DNA from 2 places in the Streptomyces sp. NPDC002176 genome. Region 1 is predicted to be linked to the other one. Evidence: predicted binding sites of a transcription regulator. Region 1 holds the regulator's gene; the other holds the start of a gene.
The links. Region 1 encodes HrcA, which represses chaperone genes, less so after heat shock. Its sites were predicted from a motif close to TTNGCACTCNGNNNNNCNGAGTGCNAA; they were not measured.
Positions count from the first base shown of each region.

Region 1 (3,405 bases):
AGCGTCTCCAGCGGCACCTTGGTGCCGAGGGCCGCGGCCGTCATCGGGAGGGTGACCGTGCAGTGCAGGTCGTCGCCGCGCCGCTGGAAGGTGGAGTGCGGCAGCTCGTGGATCTCCACGTACAGGTCACCGGCGGGGCCGCCGCCGGGGCCGACCTCGCCCTCGCCCGCGAGCTGGATGCGGGTGCCGTTGTCGACACCGGCGGGGATCTTCACGGTCAGGGTGCGCCGGGAGCGGACCCGGCCGTCGCCCGCGCACTCGGGGCACGGGGTCGGGACCACGGTGCCGAAGCCCTGGCACTGGGGGCAGGGGCGGGAGGTCATGACCTGGCCCAGGAAGGACCGGGTGACCTGGGAGACCTCGCCACGGCCGCGGCACATGTCACAGGTCTGCGCGGTGGTGCCGGGGGCGGCGCCCTCGCCGCTGCAGGTGTTGCAGACGACCGCGGTGTCGACCTGGATGTCCTTGGTCGTGCCGAAGGCCGCCTCGTCCAGCTCGACCTCGATCCGGATCATCGCGTCCTGGCCGCGCCGGGTGCGCGAGCGCGGGCCGCGCTGCGACGCCGTACCGAAGAACGCGTCCATGATGTCGGAGAAGTTGCCAAAGCCACCGGCCCCGAAACCGCCCGCGCCACCGGCGCCGCCCGCCTGCGAGAGGGGGTCGCCGCCGAGGTCGTAGACCTGCTTCTTCTGCGGGTCCGACAACACCTCGTAGGCGGCGTTGATCTCCTTGAACCGCTCCTGGGTCTTCGGATCGGGATTGACGTCCGGATGCAGCTCGCGCGCGAGCCTGCGGAACGCCTTCTTGATCTCATCCTGCGACGCGTCGCGGCGCACGCCGAGAACGGCGTAGTAATCCGTGGCCACTTACGACTCCGCCAGGATCTGTCCGACGTACCGTGCCACTGCGCGTACCGCTCCCATCGTTCCCGGGTAGTCCATGCGGGTCGGTCCGACCACGCCGAGCTTGGCAACCGCCTCGCCGCCCGAACCGTAGCCGACCGACACGACGGACGTGGAGTTGAGTCCCTCGTGGGCGTTCTCGTGCCCGATACGCACGGTCACGCCCGGATCTTTGGCCTCGCCGAGGAGCTTGAGGAGCACGACCTGCTCCTCGAGGGCCTCCAGCACGGGCCGGATCACCAGGGGGAAGTCATGTCCGAAACGGGTGAGATTGGCGGTGCCGCCGATCATCAGCCGTTCCTCGTTCTCCTCGACGAGTGTCTCCAGCAGAGTGGAGAGCACTGTGGAGACCGTACCGCGATCCTCCGCCTCGAAGGCATCGGGGAGGTCCTCGACCAGACGCGGTACGTCGCTGAACCGGCGTCCGGCCACCTTGCTGTTGAGCCGCGCCCGCAGATCCGCGAGCGGTCCCTCGCCGAACGGGGCGGGGCAGTCGACCATCCGCTGCTCGACCCGGCCGGTGTCGGTGATCAGGACGAGCATCACGCGGGCGGGGGCGAGTGAGAGCAGTTCCACATGCCGGACCGTGGACCGGGTCAGCGAGGGGTACTGCACGACGGCGACCTGCCGGGTGAGCTGCGCGAGCAGCCGGACCGTGCGGGCCACGACGTCGTCGAGGTCGACCGCGCCCTCCAGGAAGTTCTGGATCGCGCGCCGCTCGGGCGCCGTCATCGGCTTCACACCGGCGAGCTTGTCGACGAAGAGCCGGTAGCCCTTGTCGGTGGGGATGCGCCCGGCGCTGGTGTGCGGCTGGGCGATGAACCCCTCCTCCTCCAGCGCGGCCATGTCGTTGCGCACGGTGGCCGGGGAGACGCCGAGGCTGTGCCGTTCGGTGAGGGCCTTGGAGCCGACGGGCTCCTCGGTGCCGACGTAGTCCTGCACGATGGCGCGCAGTACCTGCAGCCTGCGTTCGCTCAGCATGCGCACCTCCATCACGTCGCCCCACGGCCCCTACGGTGTACCGCCTGGCACTCTGCGTGCGCGAGTGCCAGACTTCCCCGGCCAGTGTACGGCCGCGGGGTGCTCACCGGGCAAGGTCGGTGCCGTCCGCCCGGCTTGTCCAGAGCTAGCGTCCGGGTATGACGGTGACTTGGGAAGACCTCGGGTGGGAGCGGCTTGCCGAAGGGGTGGGCCGGTGCCGACTGCCGGGCTGGGACTGCACGGTGGGGCTGGTGGTGGGCTCGGGCACGGCACTGGTGGTGGACGCGGGGTCGAGCCTGGCCGAGGGGGCCGCGCTGCGGTCGGCGGTACGGACGCTGGCCGGGCGGGATGTGACTCATCTCGCGCTGACCCACCCGCACTTCGATCACGTCCTGGGCACCCCCGCCTTCGCCGGGGCGGAGGTCTACGGCGCGGTCGGGCTGGACATGGTGTCCGCGCACGAGCGGGAGGCGCTGCGCCGGGACGCGGTCGACCACGGGGTCCCGGCCGGGGAGGCGGAGGCCGCCGTACGCGCCCTGCTGCCGCCCGCGCACGCGGTGTCCGGCGAGTGGACGCTCGACCTCGGCGGCGGCCGCCAGGCGCTGCTGGCCAACGTCGGCCCCGGTCATACCGCCCACGATCTCGCGGTGCTGGTGCCCGGCTCCCCCGAGGTCGTCTTCTGCGGCGACCTGGTCGAGGAGTCCGGCGAACCGCAGGCGGGCCCGGACGCGGTGCCGTCCCGCTGGCCGGACGCGCTGGACCGGCTGCTGACCCTGGGCGGCGAGGACGCGCTGTACGTACCCGGTCACGGAGCGGTGGTCGACGCGGCTTTCGTACGACGCCAACGGGACGCCCTGGCAGCGCGTTTCGGCGTGTCCTGAGTGTCGCGCGGCAACTTCTCCTATCGTCTGCGAAATGCGCGACTACTCCCCCGACCTGACCGCTCCCTGGAAGAAGCCGCAGCCGGTGCCCGAGGTGGCGGCGGAGGCGGGGCTGGTGGTGGAGGAGCCCGGTACCGGGTTCTGCGGGGCGGTGATCCGCTGCGAGGCGGGCACGGTCACGCTGGAGGACCGCTTCGGCAAGCACCGGGTGTTCCCGCTGGAGCCACGCGGCTTCCTGCTGGAGGGCCGCCCGGTCACCCTGGTCCGCCCGGCCGCCGCCCCGCTGAAGCCCGCCCGCACCGCCTCCGGCTCGCTCGCCGTCCCGGGCGCCCGTGCCCGCGTGGCCCGCGCCGGGCGGATCTACGTCGAGGGCAGGCACGACGCCGAGTTGGTCGAGAAGGTCTGGGGCGACGACCTGCGCATCGAGGGCGTCGTCGTGGAGTACCTGGAGGGCGTGGACGACCTGCCCTCGATCGTGGCCGAATTCGGCCCCGACGCGGATGCCCGGCTGGGCGTCCTGGTGGACCATCTGCTGCCCGGCACCAAGGAGTGGCGCATCGCGCAGTCGGTGACGAGTGAGCACGCGCTCGTGGTCGGCCACCCGTACATCGACATCTGGGAAGCGGTGAAGCCCTCAGCTC
Region 1 covers NZ_JBJDQW010000003.1:727,100-730,504, forward strand. Annotated here, with positions in the region: gene dnaJ (molecular chaperone DnaJ) at 1-866, opposite strand, end outside; gene hrcA (heat-inducible transcriptional repressor HrcA) at 867-1,883, opposite strand; gene ACI2LY_RS17175 (MBL fold metallo-hydrolase) at 2,042-2,764, shown strand; gene ACI2LY_RS17180 (DUF3097 domain-containing protein) at 2,799-3,405, shown strand, end outside.

Region 2 (3,405 bases), on a different contig from region 1:
GCGAGGGCTGGGGCTTCGTCAACGTCAACCTGCGCCCGTACTACGCCGAGGGCTCCAAGACCCTCGCCTACGAGATCTGCGAGCAGCTCGGCTGGCGGCTGCCGGACCAGCTGGTGGTGCCGATCGCCTCCGGCTCCCAGCTCACCAAGATCGACAAGGGGCTGAAGGAGCTGATCGCGCTCGGCCTGGTCGAGGACAGGCCGTACAAGATCTTCGGCGCCCAGGCGGAGGGCTGCTCCCCGGTGTCGGCCGCGTACAAGGCGGGCCACGACGTGGTGCGGCCGCAGAAGCCGGACACCATCGCCAAGTCCCTCGCCATCGGCAACCCGGCCGACGGGCCGTACGTGCTGGACATCGCCCGCCGTACCGGTGGCGCGGTGGAGGACGTGACGGACCCGCAGATCGTGGACGCCATCAAGCTGCTGGCCCGTACCGAGGGCATCTTCGCCGAGACGGCGGGCGGGGTGACGGTCGGCGTCACCCGCAAGCTGATCGAGTCCGGCGCGCTGGACCCCTCGCTCACCACCGTCGTCCTCAACACCGGCGACGGCCTGAAGACCCTGGACGCGGTCGCCGGTACCGGCCTGTCCGCGACCATCCGCCCGAACCTGGACTCCTTCCGAGAGGCTGGCCTCGCATGAGCGTGACCGTTCGCATCCCGACCATCCTGCGCACCTACACCGGCGGGCAGGCCGAGGTCGCCGCCGAGGGCGGCACGCTCGCGGAGGTCATCGAGGACCTGGAGCAGCACCACCAGGGCATCGCCGCCCGCGTCCTGGACGACCAGGGCAAGCTGCGCCGGTTCGTGAATGTCTACGTCAATGACGACGACGTGCGTTTCGAGGGCGGACTTCAGACCGTGACCCCCGACGGCGCGGGTGTCTCCATCATTCCGGCGGTCGCCGGAGGCTGAAATTACCTTCGGTAACCACGGTTACCGTCGGTTCATCGAATGGCCTTCTCCGTAAGAGAAACGGAGGGGGCCATTCTGTGTGATTGAGCGCGGTAGGGTTGGGGAACGCGCTCCCGCTCAGCTGGGCCGGGAGCCCTTGATTCATGCCGCCGACCCGACAAGAAGCAGCCAAAATGCACGGGTAATGTGCGGCATTTGTTGTTTTTACGGGGCCCGACTTGCCCTGAATTCGGCCGAAGTTGCGGCAGATTCCGGACTGTGTCCGTCCGGAATTCTCGTCCGATTGACCTGTTGCAGACGGCAGTTGGACAGATACATTCAGCCGCGGTCGACGCGTTCCGGCGCACGCCCCCGACCATTGGGGTGCGAGGTCTGACCCGGGTCCGCGAAGTGCGGGTCCGCGCAAGGGCCAGTAATAGGGGAGTTAGGCATGGCTCAGGGCACCGTCAAGTGGTTCAACGCGGAGAAGGGGTACGGCTTCATCGCGGTCGACGGTGGTGCGGACGTCTTCGTCCACTACAGCGCCATCCAGATGGACGGCTACCGCGCCCTGGAAGAGGGCCAGCGGGTGGAGTTCGAGATCTCGCAGGGTCAGAAGGGTCCGCAGGCCGACATGGTTCGCGTCACCGCCTGAACGTTTTCCAGCAGAGCGCAGGGCCCGCACCGGCACAGGGTGCGGGCCCTTCGTCCTGTTAAGTCCCGTCCTGATCCCCCGAAGGCGCTTGCACTCGCCCTGGGTGAGTGCTAATCATTGCGTTAGCACTCTGAAGGTGAGAGTGACAACGAAGGACCGGGTCGGTGAGGCCCGCGGACCGGGTGGGGCAAGGAACCACAAGGTCGGCGAGCCGTCCGTCGCGGGCGCGGGCGCGGTCCGAAGGAATCACCCCCAGTCCTGGAGGGACCACTTCACATGGCCAAGATCATCGCGTTCGACGAGGAGGCGCGGCGCGGCCTCGAGCGCGGCATGAACCAGCTCGCGGACGCCGTCAAGGTGACGCTCGGCCCCAAGGGCCGCAACGTCGTCCTCGAGAAGAAGTGGGGCGCCCCCACGATCACCAACGATGGTGTCTCCATCGCCAAGGAGATCGAGCTCGAGGACCCGTACGAGAAGATCGGCGCCGAGCTGGTCAAGGAAGTCGCCAAGAAGACGGACGACGTCGCCGGTGACGGTACGACCACCGCGACCGTGCTGGCCCAGGCCCTGGTCAAGGAGGGCCTGCGCAACGTAGCCGCGGGCGCCAACCCGATGGCCCTCAAGCGCGGTATCGAGAAGGCCGTCGAGGCGGTCTCCACCGCTCTGCTCGAGCAGGCCAAGGACGTGGAGACCAAGGAGCAGATCGCCTCCACGGCCTCCATCTCCGCCGCCGACACCCAGATCGGCGAGCTCATCGCCGAGGCGATGGACAAGGTCGGCAAGGAAGGTGTCATCACCGTCGAGGAGAGCAACACCTTCGGTCTGGAGCTCGAGCTCACCGAGGGCATGCGCTTCGACAAGGGCTACATCTCCGCCTACTTCGCGACCGACATGGAGCGCATGGAGTCGGTGCTCGAGGACCCCTACATCCTCATCGCCAACTCCAAGATCTCCTCGGTCAAGGACCTGCTCCCGCTGCTGGAGAAGGTCATGCAGTCGGGCAAGCCCCTGCTGATCATCGCCGAGGACGTCGAGGGCGAGGCCCTCTCCACCCTGGTGGTCAACAAGATCCGCGGCACCTTCAAGTCCGTCGCCGTCAAGGCCCCGGGCTTCGGCGACCGCCGCAAGGCCATGCTCGGCGACATCGCCATCCTCACCGGTGGCGAGGTCATCTCCGAGGAGGTCGGTCTCAAGCTGGAGAACGCCTCCCTGGACCTGCTGGGCCGCGCCCGCAAGGTCGTCGTCACCAAGGACGAGACCACGATCGTGGACGGCGCCGGTTCCTCGGAGCAGGTGCAGGGCCGCGTGAACCAGATCCGCGCCGAGATCGAGAACTCCGACTCGGACTACGACCGCGAGAAGCTCCAGGAGCGCCTGGCGAAGCTCGCGGGCGGCGTGGCGGTCATCAAGGCCGGTGCCGCCACCGAGGTGGAGCTCAAGGAGCGCAAGCACCGCATCGAGGACGCCGTGCGCAACGCCAAGGCGGCCGTCGAGGAGGGCATCGTCGCCGGTGGTGGCGTGGCTCTGCTGCAGGCCGGTCAGGTCTTCGACAAGCTCGAGCTGACGGGCGACGAGGCCACCGGTGCCAACGCGGTCAAGCTCGCGCTGGAGGCCCCGCTCAAGCAGATCGCCGTCAACGGTGGTCTCGAGGGTGGCGTCGTCGTGGAGAAGGTCCGCAACCTCCCTGTCGGCAACGGCCTGAACGCCGCGACCGGTGAGTACGTCGACATGATCGCCGAGGGCATCATCGACCCGGCGAAGGTGACGCGTTCCGCCCTGCAGAACGCGGCCTCCATCGCCGCGCTGTTCCTCACCACCGAGGCCGTCATCGCCGACAAGCCGGAGAAGGCCGCCGCGG
Region 2 covers NZ_JBJDQW010000006.1:154,062-157,466, forward strand. Annotated here, with positions in the region: gene thrC (threonine synthase) at 1-641, shown strand, start outside; gene ACI2LY_RS26360 (MoaD/ThiS family protein) at 638-913, shown strand; gene ACI2LY_RS26365 (cold-shock protein) at 1,344-1,547, shown strand; gene groL (chaperonin GroEL) at 1,824-3,405, shown strand, end outside.
Region 2: the regulator HrcA is predicted to act here: its motif matches at 1,635-1,661, upstream of groL (chaperonin GroEL).